Regions from separate parts of the Ensifer sp. KUDG1 genome, predicted to be linked through region 3. Evidence: riboswitches for the same ligand, from Rfam matches in the RefSeq annotation. Region 3 holds a riboswitch; each other region holds the start of a gene.
The links. Region 3 has a riboswitch for cobalamin ahead of M2267_RS04150 (aromatic ring-hydroxylating oxygenase subunit alpha). Riboswitches for the same ligand answer to the same signal wherever they lie in the genome.

Region 1 (5,269 bases), on a different contig from region 3:
GAGATCGCCGGCCCGTTGTTCGATCGCATCAAGGGAGCCCGTAAACGCTGCCTGGGCGGCTGGCGAAAAGCTTCGGTCAACCTCGATCAGGCGCCGCAGATGGGCAAGGTCCTGCCTGTTGCGTTCCAGTTGCGAGGCTGCGGCCGGAAAGTCGCTCCGGGGATAGGTCTTCAGCGTTGGGTAGAGAATGACGGCAAGCGGCGCGACCACCAGGAGAAGCAGGGCGGCCAACATGATCGATGCAATCCGAACGCCGCGTCGCCGCCAAAACTTCTTGCCGCTCGGTGCCGGACCGTCCTTGCGGTCTTGCGTCTCGTTTCCCATCGATTGCCGCCCCCATCGGCGCGCCTCTTAGAAGCGCGATCCATCCCCACGTTCGGCGCTCCCTGCCGGGCCGGCGGCATCCCTTCACCATTGCCGCGATCCCTATTCGGGCGCGCGACAATGACGCAGGTCTGGCGATCGGCCAGACAAGACGTAGGAACGGCGGCTCGACAATTCCATGTTCGCCGCCGCGGAAAATCAAAAAGCCGGTTCGGTCCCGTATTCGTCGTGCCGCCGGTTCCAGACATAGGGTTCTGTCTGCGGCCATCCCGCGGGAGAGGCTTCCCATGTTTCCTGGCGACCGTAGGGCGTCAGATCCAGATAGGTCCACATGCTGCCGAGATACTCGACGCCACGCGCACCGTTGAAATAGGTGCGGTAGATATGATCGCCGTCCCTGAGGAAGATGCTGACGCCATGGCGCTCGCTGGTCCTTGTCGGGTCATCCGGATCGGCGACCGTGGCTCCCATGTCGTGGTTGAAGTCGCTCGCCATGGAAGAGTACCAGACTGGGTGCTGCCACTGCATCCGGGCCTGGTATTTCTGCAGCGTCTCCAGCGGCGCGCGCGAAATCACCACGATGGACGTATCGCGTGCGTTGAGATGCGCCGGATGGGTCATCGCGTCCACGACCCAGGAGCAACCGTCGCAGCCCGCCTTCCATCCGGGCGCGAACATGAAGTGATAGACGATCAGTTGCCGCCGTCCGTCGAAGAGGTCGGCGAGGCTTACCGTGCCTTCGGGCCCCTCGAACGAATAGTCCTTGTCGATCCTGACCATCGGCAAGCGTCGGCGCGCGGCACTCACTTCATCGCGTGCGCGGGTAAGTGCCTTCTCCCTGGCAATCTGTTGTTCGAGTGCGACTTGCCACTCTTCCATTGAAGCGATTTTAGGCAGCATTCTCAATCATCTCCCTTTGGGGCGGTTTGCTTGGAGGTGTCGGCGCAAGGCTGAACTCCGACCGACGGAGTCCTGCCATCAGGCTCGGTTGGAGAGCTCGCGAAAGCTCGCAAACCGGTCTAATCGGCGCCGTCTCCGTTGCGTCCGATTTCAATATGTTGTAAAAACATAACATGTCAAGCAAGCAGGACGAAGATCTGGTTTTCAAGGCATTGGCTCACCCGCGCAGGCGGGCGATGCTCGATCGTCTCAAGGGCGAGGCGCAGACCACGGGCATGCTCTGCGCGGCCTTTTCAGACATGGATCGCTGCACCGTGATGCAGCATCTGAACGTGCTGGAGGACGCCGACTTGATCATCGTCAGGCGGGCAGGACGCGAGCGCTGGAACTATCTCAATGCGCTGCCGATCAAGCACATTCACGACCGCTGGATCAGCGACTATGCCGCCCATGCCGTGGCCATTCTCGACAGGCTGAAGACTGGCCTCGAAGGGTAAATCCCAGGATGGTGTGAATTACGGATCACTTAAACAGTATTCATTTGTGTATAGTTTTCGACAATCGGCAATGTTCTCCCTATTTGCGGGGAGTGATATTTAGTGAAATTACGAGACGCGAGAGAATTTCTACCTTTCTTGGCAAGTGGTTTCGAAAGCGCCGCTTTCATGCTTGCGCTCCACTCGTTCGTTGAGTAGTGAATTCTCGTCGGTTTCCGAAAGGAAATAACAGGGAATTCGCCGCGGCTCGCCGCGAAACGAAACTGCCCCCGCAACTGTAGGCGGCCAGTCCTCTCTCGAAAATGCCACTGGGCGATGGTCCGGGAAGGCCGAGAGGGAGCCAAGACCCGTCAGTCAGGAGACCTACCGACACCTGTAACTGAACAAGCCGGGCGGGGTGTCCGGGGAGGTTGTCGATGTCGTTGGTCGCGCCACAAGTGCCGGCTGTCGATGTTCTCTTGAACATCGGTTCGATCATTGCGTCCTGGCTCGTCCCCTCCGATCCGCGCGATCAACAGATCGGAGACAATGTGCCATGACCGCTTCGCGTTTCCTGCTTGCCGCCTCTGGCTTCGCCTTCTTCGCCACCGCCGCTGCTGCCGAACCCACCGCCTATCCGCTGACCCTGGACAATTGCGGCGAGACGATCACCTTCGACAAGGCGCCGGCGACCTCGGCGACCGTCGGGCAGGCGGCAACCGAGGTTCTCTATTCGCTCGGCCTCGGCGACAAGGTTACGGGTACGTCGGTCTGGTTCAATGACGTGCTGCCGGAATTTGCCGAGGTCAATGCCAAGGTTCCGCGCCTGGCGGACAACGACCCGAGCTTTGAAAGCCTCGTCGCCAAGAAACCGGGGCTCGTCGCCGTGCAGTTCGTCTGGCACGTCGGGCCCGAAGGGATTGTTGCGACCCGAACCCAGTTCCACGAAGTGGGAATTCCGACCTATGTCCTGCCGGCCGACTGCGTCGCCAAGGACAACTCGGTGGGTGTGGACGGCACGCGCAGCGCGCTCTTCTCGACTGCCAGCATCCATCAGGGCGTGCGTGAACTCGCGCAGATCTTCGATGTTCAAGACAAAGGCGAGGCATTCGTCGCAGAACTCGCCAAGCGTGAGGCCAACGCCATCGAGCAGGCCAAGGCGCTAAATTTGAAGGATGTGTCTGCGGCCTTCTGGTTCTCCAGCGCGGAGATGGACATCGATCCCTATGTGGCCGGCCGGAAGGGAGCGCCTGCCTACATGATGGACAAGCTCGGCATCCGCAACGTGGTCGGCTCGGACGAAGAATGGCCGGTCGTCGGTTGGGAAACGATCGCCAAGGCCAACCCCACCATGATCGTCATCGCCAAGATGGATCGCCGGCGCTTTCCGGCCGACGACTACCTGAAGAAGATCGAGTTCCTGAAGACCGATCCGGTTGCCAGCCAGATGGATGCGGTGAAGAACAACCGCATCGTCGTCATGGATGCGCACGCGATGGACGCCACGATCAGAACGGTCGCCGGCATCGAAGTTCTCTCCGCTGCGCTTAAGGATTTCGGGTTGGCGAAGTGAAGACCGGCCTCTCGCGGCGCGCCCCTGCTTCCCGGCTTGGCCGGGCAGCCACGGGGACATTGGCTCTGTTTGCCGCCGTTCTTGCCGGAACCTGCATCGGCGAAACGCCGATACCCGTCTTGACGGTTCTCCAGACCTTGGCGAACAAGATTTTCGGCGCGACCTATGGGCTCGATCCCATCGATGTCGGGATCATCTGGAACTACCGCCTGCCGCGGGCGATCGTTGCCGCCTGCTGCGGGGCGGGCCTCGCGGTTTCGGGCATGGTGCTCCAGTCCCTCCTGCGCAACGCCCTGGCGGATCCCTATCTTCTCGGCATCTCCGCCGGCGCCTCGACCGGCGCCGTGGCCGTCACTGTCGCAGGCCTCGGCGCCGGCGCGGTCTCCATGTCGCTCGGCGCCTTTGTCGGTGCCGTGACAGCTTTCCTCATGGTGGCGATCCTCGCTCGTGCCGCCGGTGGCGGGGTCACCCTGCGCGGAACAGGGCAGATCGTGCTTGCCGGCATCGCCGGATCGCAACTGTTCAACGCACTGACGTCTTTCATCATCACCAAGTCGGCCAACGCGGAGCAGGCGCGGGGCATCATGTTCTGGCTGCTCGGCAACCTCAGCGGTGCGCGATGGCCGGACGTCTGGCTGGCCGTGCCCGTGGCCCTTGTCGGGCTCGGGGCCTGCATCTGGTACGCCCGTGCGCTCGACGCCTTTTCCTTCGGGGCGGAGTCCGCCGCGTCGCTCGGCGTGCCCGTGCGGGTCGTCCAGGTGGTGCTGATCGGCCTTACCGCGCTGGTCACGGCCGTGATGGTCAGCATTGTCGGCTCCATCGGCTTCGTCGGGCTCGTGATACCGCATGCGGCCCGTTTCCTGGTTGGTGTGCGTCATGGCCGGCTCGGCCCGGCAACCGCCCTCATCGGGGCGGTCTTTCTGATCGCGGCGGATATCCTGTCGCGGACGATCGTTCCTGGCCAGGTGCTGCCGATCGGCGTGATCACCGCCCTGGTTGGGGCACCGGCCTTTGCCCTGATCCTTATCCGCGGGAGGCGCCGATCATGATCCTGGAAGCACGCGACCTCGGCTGGTCCGTCCGCGGCAAGGCGATCGTTTCCCACGTCGATCTCGCCGTGCGGCAGGGAGAGACACTCGGCCTTGTCGGCCCCAACGGCTCCGGCAAATCGACCTTGATGCGGCTGCTGGCCGGCATCGTCCGGTCGACGTCGGGCGAGGTGCGGATCAACGGGCAGATGCTGCACGCCATGCCACGCCGCCAGGCTGCCCAGTTGATCGCCTTCCTCGAGCAGCAAGCCGAGACGACGGAAGCGATCTCGGTTCGCGATGCGGTCGAACTTGGCCGCACGCCCTGGCTCACGCCGCTGCAGCCCTGGTCGGCCGAAGACGACCGGATTGTCAGGCAAGCGCTCGACGATACCGATATGGCGGGCTTCGAAAACCGTTCATGGGCAACACTTTCCGGCGGGGAACGCCAGCGGGTTCACCTGGCGCGGGCCTTGGCGCAACAGCCGCAGGTCCTGTTGCTCGACGAGCCGACAAATCACCTGGATATCCAGCACCAGCTTTCGATCCTGAAGCTGGTGGCTGACCTGCCGATAACCTCCGTCGTCGCCTTACACGATCTCAACCAGGCCTTTGGCTGCGACCGCGTCGGCATGATGTCCGCCGGCCGGCTGGTGGCGCTGGGGCCGCCGCGTGAAGTCCTGACCGTCGAACGGATCGCCGCCGTCTTCGGTGTTCGTGCGAGCATCGTCGTCGACCCCGAGGACGGAACCTCCATCTTTCGCTTTCATTCAGCCTAGCAAGGATTTACATGCGCGCGCTTCTCCTCGGATTGTCCCTGTTTCTCACCGCTTTTCAGTTCGCCCAAGCAGAAATGCACGAGGTGAAGATGCTCAACCGAAACGCTTCGGGACCGATGGTCTATGAGCCGGACTTCCTCCAGATCGCCCCCGGCGACACGGTGAAATTCATCGCTGCCACCAGCGGCC
Region 2 (5,269 bases), on a different contig from region 3:
ACGTAGCTCGTCAGACCCGGCACAGCGACGATTTCGCTCGAAACACCGTCCTCAGTGAACGTGTGCACGACGGCACCCACCAGCCGCTCGCCCGGCATCGGCCGCTCCAGCGTGTCGATGATGAAGGAGGTCGGCGGAGCCCAGACAAGCGACGTCCCGGCATGTTCGCCGGTCCAGGCCCAGTGCAGGTGACCGCTGGCATGCAACGCCACCTCGGCTTCGGCGAAAAGATCAAAGAGCCGCTGGCGCTGGCGCGGACGGATGCCCCAGTAGCCGGTGTCGCCTTCGGCCGGGGCGTCGACGAAGAGCGGCTTGTGGGCGAAGACCGCCACCCGGCGGCCGTCGCGACCAAGCAGTTGTTCCTCCAGCCAGGCAAATTGCCTGTCCTCTTCCTCGTCTTCGAAGCCGATCAGCAGGCTGTTGAGGCCAAGCAGCCGCCAGTCGCCATGGTCGTGGCCCCAGTAGTCCGGACCGGCGAGACGGCGCCAGCGGGCAAGCCGAACGGGATCCACAGGCTGGTGCGAGCCCGGCAGATGGCCGACATCGTGATTGCCGGGAACGATCGCGACCGGCATCGAGAGCTGGCCGATCAGATCGAGTGAGAAGGTGATGTCGTCCTCGTGGTCGGCGCCATCGATGGTGACATCGCCCGTGTGGATGACGAGATCGGGTTTTACCGCCTCGATCCAGGCGCGAACCGGTTCCCAATTGCCGTTGAAATGGCTTTTGGCGGGGCTGAGATGGGTGTCGCTGATCTGGACGATTTTCATGGAAACGGGCCTCCGACGATGGCTTGCGGTATCCGCGTCGGAGGGCTGTCTCTCCCCTTCTCTGCGGTTGGCCGCAGTCTTTAGGGAGCCGCCATGTCAGTTTGGTAACAGCCGTTCTCAGCTGATTTTCAGTTTCTCCATGAAAGCGTCATTTTCCGAAGCCCGGCCGGCGCGAACCGGCACGCGCGCACCGGATGCGTCTGCGTCTTCTTTCCCCAGACTCACCACTTTGCACCGAGCTCGCCCCGAATAGATGCCGGACAGGATTGCTCCATGACGGTCGCAAGCATCGCATTCGACGCGTCTGCTTCGGCGACGACCCAGTCGCGAAAAGCCTGGATCTTCTTCTGCCGCCTGGTGCTTTGCGGATAGACCAGCCAATAGGCGCGGCCGTCGCGCACCACATGCTCGAACGGCCGGATCAACCTGCCGCTCTTCAGTTCATCCATCAGGAAGGTCGAGACGGCAATCGCCATGCCGTGATCCGAAAGGATTGTGGCGACATCCATCGCCTGGACGTCGAAGATCAGCTCGGTACCGTTGCTCGCCGGCGGCTCGACGCCGGTTTCGATCATCCAGCGCCGCCACCAGTTGGCGTTGCCGAAACGCCGGATCCTCAAGACGTCGGCGGGCTCCTTGAGTTGATGTTTCTCCAGGAAGGACGGCGTGCAGACCGGCACGTAATCGAGCGGAAACAAGGGAAAGACATCGTTTCCCGGCCAGTCGCCGGCGCCGCTGCGCACCGCGAGATCGATGGCATCACGCTTGAAATCGATGAGTTCGGTCGACATGTGCACCCTTATGCTGATGTTCGGATGCGCGGTCTGGAACGAGGCGAGCCGCTGGCCGAGCCAGCTCGAAACGACGGTCGGCAGCACCGAGATGTGCAGGTGATGTTCGGTCTTGTCGGCAATCTCCGAGAAGGCCGCCCCTAAAAGATCGATCGCTTCGGTTACCTTTGGCGCCAGCTGCCGCCCGGCACCGGTCAGCCGCACCTCGCGCGGAAGGCGGACGAAGAGCGGCGCGCCGATGCGGTCCTCCAACAACCGGATCTGGTAGCTGACGGCCGCCTGCGTCATGCCGAGCTCTTCGGCGGCGCGGGTGAAACTCAGGTGCCTGGCAGCGGCCTCGAAGGCGCGCACTGCACTCATAGGAGGAATCTTGCTCATGACGCTGAGATAAGCATTCTTTATGCCAGCATGCGAGAAATCGCTTTGCGCGAAACGGCAAAAAACCTCACTTTTTTCGCGAACACACGCCTTGTAGAGAAGTGAGGATAGCAATGCTTAGCGCAATGCGATCAATGATTTACCATGTCCTGAATTGGGCAGACAGGACCCTCAGCGCTCCGGTCGCCATCGACACGTTCAACGAGTTCCAGCTCCGGGATATCGGCCTGACGCGGGACCAGGAACATATCCGTGCGCGCGTCGGCGACACCGCGGATCCGTGGCACTGGCCGGAGGAGCCCGATCCCGTGCCGGTGCAACCCGCCGCCAAAGCAGTTTGCAGCGAAGGGCCGCGCATTGCCCGCGTCTCGCCCCGCGCCCTGGCTGGAGAAAATAAAGACATAAGCATTTCTTTATGCGATTGACGAGCAAGCGATTGCAGGGCATTGTCCCGGCATCGTGGTTCTGCGCCTCGCCATCCGGCGCGGCGGAGCTAAGAGGGAATTCGGTGCGGCGCTGACAAGCGCTAAGGCCGGAGCTGCCCCCGCAACTGTAGGCGGAGAGCGGCCGTTCGATGATGTCACTGAGGAAGACGCCTCGGGAAGACGGAACGGTCCGCGTTGACCCGCAAGCCAGGAGACCTGCCGCGATGAACAACGTCCACGGGCGGGGTGTCCGATGAGGCGCGTTGACGACGCGGGACCCTTCTCGCGTCGCGGATGCGTCGCATTCAAACCTTGCCCTTCAACCTTCGGGGTAAGGAAATGACCATCAAGACTGCCAATCTCGGCTTCCCGCGCATCGGCCGCCACCGCGAACTGAAATTCGCGCTTGAACGCTACTGGTCCGGCAAGATCAGCCGTGACGACCTTTTCGACGTCGGCCGCCGGCTTCGGGCCGAAAACTGGGCGGCGCAAAAGGCGCGCGGCATCGATATCCTCCCTTCGAACGATTTCTCGTTCTACGACCACGTGCTCGATACTGCCGTGCTCGTCGGTGCGGTTCCGGCCGCCTATGGCTGGAAGGGCGGTCCCGTCGATCTCGACACTTACTTTGCTATGGCGCGCGGCTCGACGGGTTCGCCCTGCGCTTCCGGTTGCACGCATGCGGGTGACGGCGGCAACGCCGCACTCGAGATGACCAAGTGGTTCGATACCAACTACCATTACATGGTGCCCGAATTCGAAGCGGATCAACGCTTTGCGCTGACGCATAACCGGCCGCTCGAAGCCTTTCTCGAGGCCGGAGCCCTCGGCTATCGAACCCGCCCGGTCCTGCTTGGCCCGGTGACCTTCCTCAAGCTCGGCAAGGCGAAGGGCGGAGATTTCGATCCCCTCGACCTGATCGAGCGCCTGCTTCCCGTTTACGTCGAGCTGCTCACCGAACTTGCCAATGCCGGCGCCGACTGGGTTCAGATCGACGAGCCTAGTCTGGTGCTCGATCTCACCGACCGGGAAAGGCAGGCCCTGGACCTTGCCTATCATACGTTCCGGGCGAAGGTTCCCGGGCTCCGGATCATGCTTGCGACCTATTTCGGCTCGATCGGCGAAAATATGGTGAGCGCCCTGGCGCTGCCGATCGCGGGCCTGCATGTCGATCTCGTGCGCGCGCCGCAGCAGATCGAGGTCCTCATCCAGTCCGCTCCGGCTGACCGGGTGCTGTCGCTCGGCATCATCGACGGCCGCAACGTCTGGAGGACGGATCTTGCCGGCCTGTTCCGCCGCCTGCAGCCGCTGGTCTCTGCCCATGGCCGCGACCGGATCGAGCTTGCGCCCTCGTGCTCGCTCCTGCATGTGCCCGTCGACCTCGGCATGGAAAAGGCGCTCGACCCGGAGCTTGCCTCGTGGCTCGCTTTCGCCGTGCAGAAGCTCAATGAATTAAGCCTTCTCGCCCGTGCCTTCGAGCCGGGGCTTGCCAGCCCGGAAAAGGTCTTTGCGGCCTCGATCGAAGCAGCCAAGGCGCGGCTGACGTCGCTCAGGATCCATGATCCACTTGTTGCCGGGCGACTGAAGGCGCTGACGGCAGCCGACAGCGAGCGCCGGTCTCCCTTCCCGGCCCGTCGCGCGCTCCAGGCGGACGCGCTGCCGTTGCCGCTTTTCCCGACGACGACGATCGGCTCCTTCCCGCAGACACCGGAAGTACGGCAGGCCCGTTCCCTGCATGCCAAGGGCGAACTCAGCTATGTCGACTACACCGCGTATCTGCGCCGGGAAACCGAGCAGGCGGTGCGCTGGCAGGAGGAGATCGGCATCGACGTGCTGGTACACGGCGAGTTCGAACGCAACGACATGGTGCAGTATTTCGGCGAGCAGCTCTCGGGCTACGCCTTTACCCGAAGTGGCTGGGTACAGAGCTACGGTTCGCGCTACGTGCGCCCGCCGATCATCTTCGGCGACGTTTCCCGGCCAAACCCGATGACTGTCGAATGGGCGGCCTTTGCGCAGTCGCTGACCGATCGCCCGGTCAAGGGCATGCTGACGGGTCCGGTCACCATGCTGCAATGGTCCTTCGTGCGCGACGACCTGCCGCGGTCGGTGGTGTGCCGGCAGATCGCGCTGGCGCTCAGCGACGAAGTCAGGGACCTCGAGGCATCGGGCATCGCCATCATCCAGATCGACGAGCCGGCGCTGCGCGAGGGCCTGCCGCTCAAGGCCGCCGACCGCAAGGCCTATCTCGACTGGGCGGTGGAGTGCTTCCGCCTCAGCGCCGCCGGCGTCGGCGACGCCACCCAGATCCACACCCACATGTGCTACTCGGAGTTCAACGACATCATGCCGGCGATCGCGGCGATGGATGCCGACGTGATTTCGATCGAGACGTCGCGATCGAAGATGGAACTGCTCGGCGCGTTCACCGGAAGGGCCTATCCGAACGAGATCGGCCCGGGCGTCTACGATATCCATTCGCCGCGCGTACCGGCGGTGGATGAAATGGTGCACCTCATCGAGCGCGCGACCGAAGGGCTGACGCCGGCGCAGATCTGGGTCAACCCGGATTGCGGGCTGAAGACCCGGCGCTGGGAGGAAACCCGGCCAGCGCTTGTCAACATGGTGGCGGCGGCGCGCGCCCTGCGCCAGGCCTTCGCGGATGATCCCTACAAGGCGCTTCGCGCATGACGGACCACCCGGAAGCGGCGTCGGGGGAAACCCCGGCGCCACAGACCCTCGTCGATATCGTCTTTCCCGGCGACACCAATCATCACGGCACCCTCTTTGGGGGTGCCGCATTGGCGCTGATGGACCGGATCGCCTTCATCGTCGCCACCCGCCACGGCCGCGTTCCCTTCGTCACCGCCTCCTGCGACCGGATCGACTTTCGCGCACCCGCCCG
Region 3 (5,269 bases):
CGGCTCGTCGGCGACGGGCAGTTCGAGCGTTACGAATTGCCCGGGCAGATAGCGGAACCAGGCGGGCTTTTCCGCCCGGAAGGTGAAGGTCATGACATCGGCGGTCTCGACCACCGCCGATGTGCATTCGAGCATCTGCTGCCGGTCGATCCAGACATGCAGCGCGTCGAAATGGTGAAACGAGGAGGCCATCTGCATGTCAGGCGACCCTTGAAAGCGGAGCCGCGTCGCCGGCAAGGCGCTGCTCCATGAACTTGCAGTACCACTCGACGAACTGCATCACGCCGCCTTCGTGCTCGGGCGAATAGGGACCGGGCTCATAGGCCGGCGAGCGGATGCCGAAGGCATTCTCCTCGACGATCTGGCGATCCTGATCGTTGGTCTCGGTCCAGACATGCGTCAGTTCTTCGAGATTGTAATCGATGCCTTCGACCGCATCCTTGTTGACCAGCCACTTCGTCGTCACCTGGGTAAGTTCAGGCCCGAGCGGCAGTACGCGGAAGGTGATGGCGTGGTCGGCAAGCACATGGTTCCAGGTGGTCGGGTAATGGAACATCAGAAGCGTGCCGATCTGGCTCTGGGAAACATCGGCCGACAAAGCCCGCCTGACGGCGCGCGCGCCCGACATGGTGTAGCTTTCGGCATTGTCGACAAGCGGCATGCGGGCGGCGCGGAACTGGCCGGTCGGCGACATCCTGAATTCGCTCGGCAAGCCTTCGGCCTCGCATTTCGCCCAATGTTCGGCGATCACGGGATCATCCTTGGCGCCCTGCACCCCGGTCGCGGTCGGGGCTTCCGGATAGGTGCGGCAGAGTTCTGGATGATTGGCGGCGCAATGGTAGCACTCGCGGTTGTTCTCCCAGACGAGCTTCCAGTTGCCCTTTTCGATGATCGTGCTTTCGAAGGCGACCTTGGTTTCGCCGAGGCGGTGCGGCGCGAGATAGGGCGTGACCAGTTCGCGAAATGCCGCGAAGTCCGCAGGGTTCTCCGAAAGATTGATGAAGATGTAGCCGCCGACCGTTTCGCAGTGGATCGGTTTCAGGCTGTGGGCGGCCTTGTCGAAATCCTCGCCCATCTGTCGGGCGAACAGCAGCGAACCGTCGAGCTCGTAGGTCCATTGGTGATAGGGACAGACGAGTTTTGCCGACGAGCCCTTCTGCTGCGTGCAGACGCGGGAGCCGCGGTGGCGGCAGGAATTGTGCAAGGCGCGGATCGTGCCCTGGCGGTCACGGGTGATGACGACGGGAAAGTCGCCGACCTGGACGGTGAAGTAATTGCCGGCCCGCGGGATCTCGCAGTCATGGCCGATGAACAGCCAATCCTTGTACCAGATGTTTTCCAGATCCTGCCGATAGTAGTCGGGATCGATGTAGAAAGCCCGATCGAGGCTGTAGCCGTCGCGCCGACCCTTCAGCTTTCGAAGCATATCGTTTCTGGTTTCCATGTCCTGTCCTCATGCGCCATGTCTTGGAGAGGCAGGACAGGAACCCGCACGGGCGCACGCCCATGCGTTGTCGGCTCCGATCCGGCTGCCCGCCGCAACCCGTTACGGTTATGTCCGTCAAGGCTGGTTTCCGGGCTCAGGAGCCGTCCCTTCGGACCAGCCCGGCGCCTTCCCGGACGAACCGTCCAGTGGCCTTTGCCGAGGCTTTCGCTCCACCACCGTTGCGGGGGCAGCGCCGGGATTTGACCGGCTTCCCAATTCTCCGCCTTCTCTTCGAAGACGGCACCTTGAGTAAGGATATGTAATCGCGGAAACCGCCCTGGCAGCTGCCGGATAGCGACATCCAATTCCAGAATGACGACACGGGAAAAACCGCCATCACCGGCGCCTCTCTTAGATTTTTTACACTACAAACATATAGATAGCCCACATCTTGGGCATTTGCCGCCTTTTGCGGCGCGGGCGGCGCAGACGCGGGAAAGCTTCGCCCGTTTGCGACATCCCGTCAGATAGGGAACGCTCATGATGCAGCCAGGAGGCAATCATTCATTAACCATGAGCCGCTAGCCTAGCCGGCGGACGAGAGAGGTCCTGCAGGCAGGCAGATGGCGCGCTGACGATCATGGCAAAGTTGAGATACTACGACGCGGCAGCCGAGGCGCCGCCGACAATCCCGCCGAAGACGGCGGTTCATACCGAATTCCTGCGCACGGGCCGGATCAATCGCAGGCAATGGGTGCCGAGCGAACGGCGCTACCTGAGCTATGAGGAAGTTGCGGACAGGACGGGCAAGAAGCTCAACACCGCCGGCGACACGACCCATAAGCGGATCAACGGCTTTCACACCTCGATCCAGTTCCCGAAGATGATCTTCCACCGCACGCTCGTCGGCCGGCCGCATCTCGGCTACTGTCACGTGACGGCGGCGCGCACGCCGGTCACGCCCTCCAAGGACATCACCTGGTCCTTCTACTTCGCCAACTTCTACTGCGACCTCGGCCATGAGACGCATTTTTTCGAAGGCATCCAGCCCGGCTATTCGCGCATGTATTTCGCCGTCGCCATCGAACCGGGCGCGGAAGCCGGCCAAATGGTCATCAACCGCAATTTTCGTGACAACGGTCTGCTGTTTCGCACCGACGATCCCAAGGTCGCGCTGAAAAACGTGCTGATGCTCGGTGCCAAGGACGACGCGTTGCGCCGCATCATCCGCAGCCTCTGAGCCGAACCGGTTGCTTCAAAGAAAATCGTTCTGTTTTTCCGGTGCGTCCGTTAAGGAAGCATCGGAAAGGAAACGGCATGGCTGAGATCATCGATACGGAAAGGGAACCGGACCGCGCGATCGCGCGCGCCTGCGCCGTTCTTGCCGAAGGCGAACCGGTCGCCATTCCGACCGAGACCGTCTACGGCCTTGCCGCCGACGCCACCAATCCTGATGCGATCAGCCGCATCTACGAGATGAAGGGGCGCCCGCGCTTCAATCCGCTGATCTCGCATGTCTCCGACATGGCGATGGCCGAAGCCCATGTGCATTTCGATCCGGTTTCCCGGCAGCTGGCCGAAGCCTTCTGGCCCGGCCCGCTGACGCTGATCCTTCGGCAGCGCGCCGCCAGCACGGTTCATGCGCTGGCGTCCGCCGGCCTCGACACGCTCGGCATCCGCATGCCGGACGGCTTCTCGCGCCGGGTGATTGCCCGCTTCGGACGCCCGCTGGCTGCGCCCAGCGCCAATACCTCGGGCAAGATCAGCCCGACCAGTGCGGCCCATGTGGAGGCCGATCTCGGTGGAAAACTGAAGCTGATCCTCGACGCCGGCCAGGCCCAAATCGGCCTTGAGTCGACAATCATCAAGGTCGATGGCGACGAGATCCGGCTGCTTCGGCCGGGTGGCCTCGATGCTGCCGAGATCGAACGCCTGCTCGACCGTCCGGTGATCCGGCCGGAGACGGCAGGAGCGACGATCGAGGCGCCGGGCATGCTCGCCTCGCACTATGCGCCCGGCGCTGCCGTCCGGCTCGATGCCGCCGAGGTGCATGCCGGCGAAGCCTTGATCCGTTTCGGCGGCAATCGGATCGCCGGCGAGGAACAGGCGGCCATCGTTCTCGATCTCAGTCCGGCTGGCGATCTGCGCGAAGCCGCCGCCAATCTCTTCGACTACATGAAGCGGGCGGATGCCAGCGGCGCAGAGACCATCGCCTTCGGGCCGATCCCTTCGGACGGGCTGGGGGAAGCCATCATCGATCGGTTGCAGCGGGCAGCCGCACCACGAGGGTAAGATGGCGTGCGGCATCTTCTGCGCACCCGCCCTCAGCGAACGGCGCCAATTGCGGTTATGATCGCCGCCGACCAGGAACCGAGGATCACATCCTCAGATCGACCGATCCGATAGCGCACAGGCGCAACGCGAAGTGAGGCCCATGACCACCCTTCCCTCTCCCGAACTCATCGCCTCCTTCGCCGACATCGTCGGCAGCGCCAACGTGCTGACGGCCGAACCGGACAAGGCGCGCTATCTCGTCGAATCGCGTGGACTTTACCGCGGCACGACGCCGATGGTGCTGCGTCCGGGCTCCGTCGACGAGGTCTCGCGCATCATGAAGCTTGCGAGCGCCACCCGTACGGCGATCGTGCCGCAGGGCGGCAACACCGGCCACGTCGCCGGGCAGATCCCGCGGGAGGGCAAAGCGGACATCGTTCTTTCGTTGGAACGGCTGAACCGCATTCGCGACGTCGATCCGGTCGGCAATGTCATCGTCGCCGATGCCGGCTGTATTCTTGCCGACATCCAGAAGGCGGCGGACGAGCACAATCGCCTGTTCCCGCTGTCGCTCGGCTCGGAAGGTTCGGCCCGCATCGGCGGCAACCTCTCCACCAATGCCGGCGGCACGGCCGTGCTTGCCTATGGCAACATGCGCCAGCTCTGCCTCGGCCTCGAGGTGGTGCTGCCGACCGGCGAAATCTGGGACGGCCTGCGCCGGTTGAAGAAGGACAATACCGGTTACGACCTGCGCGATCTCTTCATCGGTGCCGAAGGTACGCTCGGCGTGATCACCGGCGCCGTGCTCAAGCTCTTTCCGAAGCCGCTCGGGCATCAGGTCGCCTTTGCCGGGGTTGGCAGCGTCGAGCATGCGCTCGCTTTGTTCGAAAAAGCGTCCAGCCTTTGCGGGCCGGCTTTGACCGGTTTCGAGCTGATGCCGCGGCTCGGCGTCGAATTCACCGCCAAGCATATCCCCGGCGTTCGTGACCCGATGGACACGATCCATCCCTGGTACGCGCTGATCGATATCTCGACATCCGATAGCGCCGAAAGCGCGGAACGGATGGTGCAGGATCTTCTGGAACAGGGATATGCGGCCGGCCTCGTCGAAAATGCCGTGATCGCCGCCAACGAGACACAGGCCAAGGCGCTGTGGCACATGCGCGAGAGCATGTCGCCGGCGCAGAAGCCCGAGGGCGGCTCGATCAAGCACGATGTCTCCGTGCCCGTCTCCAGCATTCCGGCCTTCATGAAGGAGGCGGATGCGGCCGTCATGAAAGCCATCCCCGGCGCGCGCATCTGCTCCTTCGGCCACATGGGCGACGGCAACATCCACTACAACATTTCGCAGCCTGTCGGTGCCGACAAGCAGGCCTTCCTCGACCGCTGGCGCGAAATCAACGCCATCGTCCACGGCATCGTGCTTGGGTATAACGGCTCGATCTCTGCCGAACACGGCATCGGCCAGCTGAAGCGTGACGAACTCGCCGAGGTCCGGACGCCGATCGAAATCGAGCTGATGCAACGCATCAAGCACGCCTTCGATCCCGCTGGTATCATGAACCCCGA
Region 4 (5,269 bases), on a different contig from region 3:
TGCGAGCTCGTCTTGGCGAGCTTGATCAGCTCGTCCTTGATTTCGAACGGGCTCAGATCGGAGATACTGTCGTAGAAATTTCTGTCCAACATGATCCACACTCCCTGTGATCAATAAGCGAAGGTCTCGGTTTCTGAAGCCCGCCTCAGGCGAGCATGATGACGATGACGAGACCGAAGATGGTGAGTAGCGTGTTGCCGATGGCGTAGGGCATGCCGTAGCCGAGCGCCGGCACCTTGCTCTTGGCCGCCTCCTGGATCATGCCGAGCGCTGCCGTCGTCGTTCTGACGCCGGCGCAGGCGCCAAACAGGATCGCCGGATGGAACTTGAAGACGTAATGGCCGATAAGTACCGAGGCGATCATCGGGATCGAGGTTGCGACCACGCCCCAGATGAAGAGCGAAATGCCGACTTCCTGAAGCCCGGCGACGAACCCGGGCCCCGCGCCAATGCCGACCACGGCGATGAAGATGTTGAGGCCGAGCGTGTTCATCAGCCACAGCGCCGGTGAGGGGATGCGGCCGAAGGCGGGGTAGGTGGTGCGCAGCCAACCGAGCACGAGGCCGGCCAGAAGCGCGCCGCCGGAGGTCGAAAGCCCGATCGGGATGCCGCCGATGGTGATCGTGAGCGCACCGATCATCGCGCCGATGAAGAGGCCCCAGCCGAGGAAGGCGATATCGGTGGTCTCGACCGGCCGGTCGGCAAAGCCGAGCGCCTTGATCGCCGTTTCGACATGATGCTTGGCGCCGCCGATGGTGACGATGTCGCCGCGCTCGACGGTCGTGCCGGGCAGCACCGGGATCTCGACCAGCGAGCGGATGATCTTTCGGGCATAGACGCCGCGCGCCCAGTCCATGGTGCTGACCTCGGCCAGCGTCTTGCCGGCGAGCGCCTTGTTGGTCACGTAGACGTCGACCACCTCGGCTTCGGCGTTCAGCAGTTGCTTGTCCTCGACCTCCGTCAGCTTGGTGTCGAGGTTCTCGACGAGCAGGGCACGCCGGCCGGAGAAGGCGACGACGTCGCCCGGCTGCAGCACGGTGTTGCCGTCTGCTTCGATGATCTCGCTGCCGCGCCGGACCCGCTCGACATAGACGCGGATGCCGGGAAGCAGGTTCTTGACCGGCGTCCCGGTCAGGCCGCTTGCCGCATCGATCCGGTAGGCCCGAAGACCGAAGTCGTGGTAGGCGCTGGTGATGCCGGGTTCGCTGCTCGACGTGCCGCCGCCAAGCTTGGCCTCATATTCCTTGCAGGCGGCCGGCAGATCGATGCCGAGCAGCCTTGGCCCGAGTTGGGCGAGAATGATCGCCGAGCCGATCGTGCCCCAGATATAGGTCACCGCATAGGCGATCGGGATCTGGTCGGCAAAGGTCTTGGCCTGTTCCGGCGTCAGCCCGAGCGAATTGATCTGGTCGGTCGCAACGCCGATCGCAGCCGAGATCGTCTGCGAACCGGCATACATGCCGGCGCCATAGCCGAGCGGCAGCCCGGCAATCAGCGCGCAGAGATAGGGAACGATCAGGCAGAGCACCAGCACGGAGAGCGCAAAGGCGATCTGTTTCGGTCCGTCGGTGCTAAGCCCCCGCACGAATTGCGGTCCGACGCCGTAACCGACGGCGAAGAGGAAGATCAGGAACAGGGTGGATTTGAGGTCACCGGACACCTGGATGCCAAGCTGCCCGATGAGAACGCCGGCCAGAAGCGTGGCGGTGACATTGCCGAGGTTGAACCCCGCGACCTTGATCGGACCGATGAGGAAACCGATGCCAAGCGCGAGGAAGACGGCGACGGGTGGATAGGTCCGAAGCGTGTCGACGAAAAAATCGATGGGATTCACTGCTGCTATTCCCTTCAGAAAGTTGAGTTGCCATCACTTCATTTCGGGATCTGCGCGGCTAAGTTGAGCTTGTTTTCGGATCTTGTCGATGCCCAATCTTAATCCCGGCAATTGTTGCCTCGGTCGTCGAAATTCTCAACCGGCATAGGGTTACGTGAGCGTAACGTATGTTACATTTCAGCGGTTTTACTTGGGTGCGCGCTTGGCGGGCGCCACGATGCGTCCGCCGCATGCGATCGAAACACGGATGCGCGCGGCCGGGTCGCGCCGGCACTTCAACTCTGGTGTTGTAATTCGTAATGTTATCTCGCAACGTGAGGCATGAGGCGTTTTCTCTTGGCTATGCTTGAACATACGGCTGGAGGCGCAAGGAACGGTGGGCCTTACTGCTTGCGATAGGGGCGACAGAACTGCGAAGGGTCGAGATGAAAAGCGGCATCGTCTCCGCAAGGAGGCCGGTTCGTCAGGTGACGAGGAGGGGGAGCAATGATGGATGAGGTTATCCGTAGGCTGGGGGCGCTTGGCGTTCAGCTTCCAACGCCGCCGAAGCCGCTCGGCGCTTATCGCGCGGTGATCGAGGCGGGCGGGATTCTTCATGTCTCGATGCAGGGGCCGCTGCTCGACGGGCGCTTCGTGCATACGGGGCTGCTCGGGCGCGACGTGACGATCGACGAGGGGCGCAAGGCGGCCGAGTTGGCGGTGCTCAATGCGCTGGCGCAGATCCACGAACATCTCGGCCGTTTCGAGCGCATTCGCCAGATCGTCCGGTTGGAGGGGCATGTCGCCTGCACCGAGGATTTCCTCGACCACCCGAAGGTGCTCGACGGCGCCTCCGAGTTTCTGGCTGCCGCCTTTGGCGAAAGGGCCGGCCATATCCGCTCCGTCTGCGGCGTGCGCAACCTGCCGGGCAACGCCGCGGTGGCGGTGACGCTGACGGCCGAGCTCTTTCCGCCGGAGTTCTGAGGCGACACGGCTGCCTGTCGGTCGTGAGGCGGATTTTGGCTGTAGGGCGTCGGATCGTGTCCGACGCTCAATTTTCGGCTTGCGCGACGTAATGTTATTTAATAACAAACTGCGCATGACGATACGCCGCATGTTGATAGATCCTTCCCGCCTGTGCCGTGCGGTTGTCTCCCCCGCCGATTCATGCGAGGAAGGCGGTGATGGTGCTGCGTCCGCGACAATGCGGAGGCGGCTGAAAAGGGAACACGGAACGGACGACCCTGATGGGGCCGAGACCGTGGCTGCCCCCGCAACTGTGAGCGGAAAGCGCATTCACACCATGTCACTGGCGATCAGCCGGGAAGACGTGGATGCGCCACGACCCGCGAGCCAGGAGACCTGCCATCGAACCGATCAACCACAACGGACGGGGTGTTCCGATGGAAAAGAACTGGCTTTCGCACGACGGCTATCCGTCCTTCTGCCGTTTCGCCATCTCTTGCCGTCAGTCCGGCGGAGGGCAGGAATGGCTGAGCCGAATTTCCGACAGCACAAGATAACGGTCTGCACCGATTGCCGCTTCACCGGTGGCCCCTGCGCGCCCGGCGCCGAGCTGATCAAGCGGCTGAACGGCAGCATCGCTGCACTCGGCGCACCGCTCGATCGTGACTTCTCGATTGCCGGCACGGTGTGCATGGCGGCCTGCACGCGGCCCTGCACCATCGCCTTCCAGGCGACGGGAAAGGCAACCTATCTCTTCGGCGACGTCTCGCCGGACGAAGACATCGACGATCTCGTACGCTTTGCCACAACCTATGCCGAGCGTGGCGATGGCATGACGCGGGCGGCCGAGCGGCCACGCGGGTTGAAAGGCAAGACGCTTGCCCGCATCCCCGCAGCGATGCTCGTTTCCGAAGACCTCGGCGGGCACTTCCAATGACGGCGCAGGGAGGGATCAACCCATGAGCTGCACGGCAACGGGAGCGGCACTCAAGGTCGAGGGCCTTCACTGGGGGCCACGCGCGGGGCTGACGCTGGTCAAGGACATCGGCTTTTCGATCGCGGCGGGCAGCCGGCTTGCGATCCTCGGGCCGAACGGTGCCGGCAAGACCTCGCTTCTGCGCTGCCTCTACCGGGCGGTGCAGCCGAATGCCGGCCGTGTTTCGGTCGATGGCATCGATCTGTGGTCGATCTCGGCGCGCGAGGCGGCAAGGACGATCGCCGTCGTCCTGCAGGAAATGCCCGGCGACTTTCCCTTCAGCGTGCGCGACGTCGTGATGATGGGGCGCATTCCGCGGCGGGAAGGCTTGAGCGGCTGGAGCGATTTCGACCGCGATCGGGTGCAGCATGCACTCGCGCATCTCGATCTCGCGCATCTTGCCGGTCGCCAGTTCGCCACGCTTTCGGGCGGTGAGAAGCAGCGGGTGCTGATCGCCCGCGCGCTGGCGCAGGAGCCGCGCATCATCATTCTCGACGAGCCGACCAACCATCTCGACATCCGCCACCAGCTCGAAATCCTCGAGTTGCTGCAGACGCTGAAGCTGACGATCGTCTCAACGCTGCACGACATCAATCTCGCCGCCGAGTTTGCGACCGACGTCGCGATCCTGACCGCCGGGCGGCTGACGGCGTTCGGCACGCCCGAAGAGGTGCTCAGCCCCGGCGAACTTTCGGCCGCCTTCGGCGTCACTGCCACCGTTCACAATGCCGCCGCCGGCGGCGCCCGCTTTTCCTTTTCACTTCCTCGACAGGGATCTATTTCATGAAGATCAATATTGCCCCATTTTCCCTTCTTTTCGTGCTGGCCGCCGCAACCCCGGCGCTCGCCTATCCGGTCACGGTCAAGAGCTGCAACCGAGAGGTGACCTTCGACGCGGCGCCGAAACGCGCGATCGCCAACGACGTCAACTTGGTGGAGATGATGCTGGCGTTGCGGCTGCAGGACCGCATGGTCGGCTATACCGGCGTTTCCGGCTGGAAGACGCTGGACGAGAAGCTGCGCGAAGGCGTCAAGGAACTGCCGGAGCTTTCGGAGAAGTATCCGACCAAGGAAGTGCTGCTCAACGCCGACGCCGACTTCTTCTTTGCCGGCTGGAACTACGGCATGAAGGTCGGCGGCGAGGTCACGCCCGAAACCTTGGCGCCCTTCAAGATCGGCGTCTACGAGCTGACCGAATCCTGCATCCACGTGATGGCCAAGGCAAAGCCAACGATGGACGACATGTTCGTCGATCTTCTCAATCTCGGCCGCATTTTCGGCGTCGAGGATCGCGCCGAGACGCTGGTTGACGGCTACCGCCGCCAGCTTGCCGAGATCACCAAGGCGAACGCCGGCAAGGCAAAGCCGACACGGGTCTTCGTCTATGATTCGGGCGAGGAGAAGCCCTTCACGTCCGGCCGCTTCGGCATTCCGACGGCGATGATCGAGGCCGCCGGCGGCGCCAACATCATGGATGATGTCGACAAGAGCTGGGTGGAGATCTCCTGGGAGCC

Region 1: another riboswitch for cobalamin. It lies ahead of M2267_RS14120 (ABC transporter substrate-binding protein); the one in region 3 lies ahead of M2267_RS04150 (aromatic ring-hydroxylating oxygenase subunit alpha).
Region 2: another riboswitch for cobalamin. It lies ahead of metE (5-methyltetrahydropteroyltriglutamate--homocysteine S-methyltransferase); the one in region 3 lies ahead of M2267_RS04150 (aromatic ring-hydroxylating oxygenase subunit alpha).
Region 4: another riboswitch for cobalamin. It lies ahead of M2267_RS08050 (DUF1636 family protein); the one in region 3 lies ahead of M2267_RS04150 (aromatic ring-hydroxylating oxygenase subunit alpha).

Annotation. Positions count from the first base shown of each region.
Region 1 covers NZ_JBNDIG010000004.1:348,684-353,952, reverse strand. Annotated here, with positions in the region: gene M2267_RS14135 (hypothetical protein) at 1-234, opposite strand, end outside; gene M2267_RS14130 (DUF899 domain-containing protein) at 523-1,224, opposite strand; gene M2267_RS14125 (ArsR/SmtB family transcription factor) at 1,398-1,721, shown strand; cobalamin riboswitch at 1,914-2,106, shown strand; gene M2267_RS14120 (ABC transporter substrate-binding protein) at 2,257-3,273, shown strand; gene M2267_RS14115 (FecCD family ABC transporter permease) at 3,270-4,322, shown strand; gene M2267_RS14110 (ABC transporter ATP-binding protein) at 4,319-5,080, shown strand; gene M2267_RS14105 (pseudoazurin) at 5,092-5,269, shown strand, end outside.
Region 2 covers NZ_JBNDIG010000006.1:175,400-180,668, reverse strand. Annotated here, with positions in the region: gene M2267_RS17150 (metallophosphoesterase family protein) at 1-770, opposite strand, end outside; gene M2267_RS17145 (LysR substrate-binding domain-containing protein) at 992-1,921, opposite strand; gene M2267_RS17140 (hypothetical protein) at 2,074-2,364, shown strand; cobalamin riboswitch at 2,383-2,602, shown strand; gene metE (5-methyltetrahydropteroyltriglutamate--homocysteine S-methyltransferase) at 2,704-5,055, shown strand; gene M2267_RS17130 (acyl-CoA thioesterase) at 5,052-5,269, shown strand, end outside.
Region 3 covers NZ_JBNDIG010000001.1:847,283-852,551, reverse strand. Annotated here, with positions in the region: gene M2267_RS04155 (2Fe-2S iron-sulfur cluster-binding protein) at 1-198, opposite strand, end outside; gene M2267_RS04150 (aromatic ring-hydroxylating oxygenase subunit alpha) at 200-1,444, opposite strand; cobalamin riboswitch at 1,549-1,749, opposite strand; gene M2267_RS04145 (DUF6656 family protein) at 2,067-2,666, shown strand; gene M2267_RS04140 (L-threonylcarbamoyladenylate synthase) at 2,744-3,718, shown strand; gene M2267_RS04135 (FAD-binding oxidoreductase) at 3,861-5,269, shown strand, end outside.
Region 4 covers NZ_JBNDIG010000002.1:509,511-514,779, forward strand. Annotated here, with positions in the region: gene M2267_RS08035 (bifunctional aspartate transaminase/aspartate 4-decarboxylase) at 1-92, opposite strand, end outside; gene aspT (aspartate-alanine antiporter) at 146-1,834, opposite strand; gene M2267_RS08045 (RidA family protein) at 2,321-2,797, shown strand; cobalamin riboswitch at 2,982-3,197, shown strand; gene M2267_RS08050 (DUF1636 family protein) at 3,303-3,716, shown strand; gene M2267_RS08055 (ABC transporter ATP-binding protein) at 3,739-4,542, shown strand; gene M2267_RS08060 (ABC transporter substrate-binding protein) at 4,539-5,269, shown strand, end outside.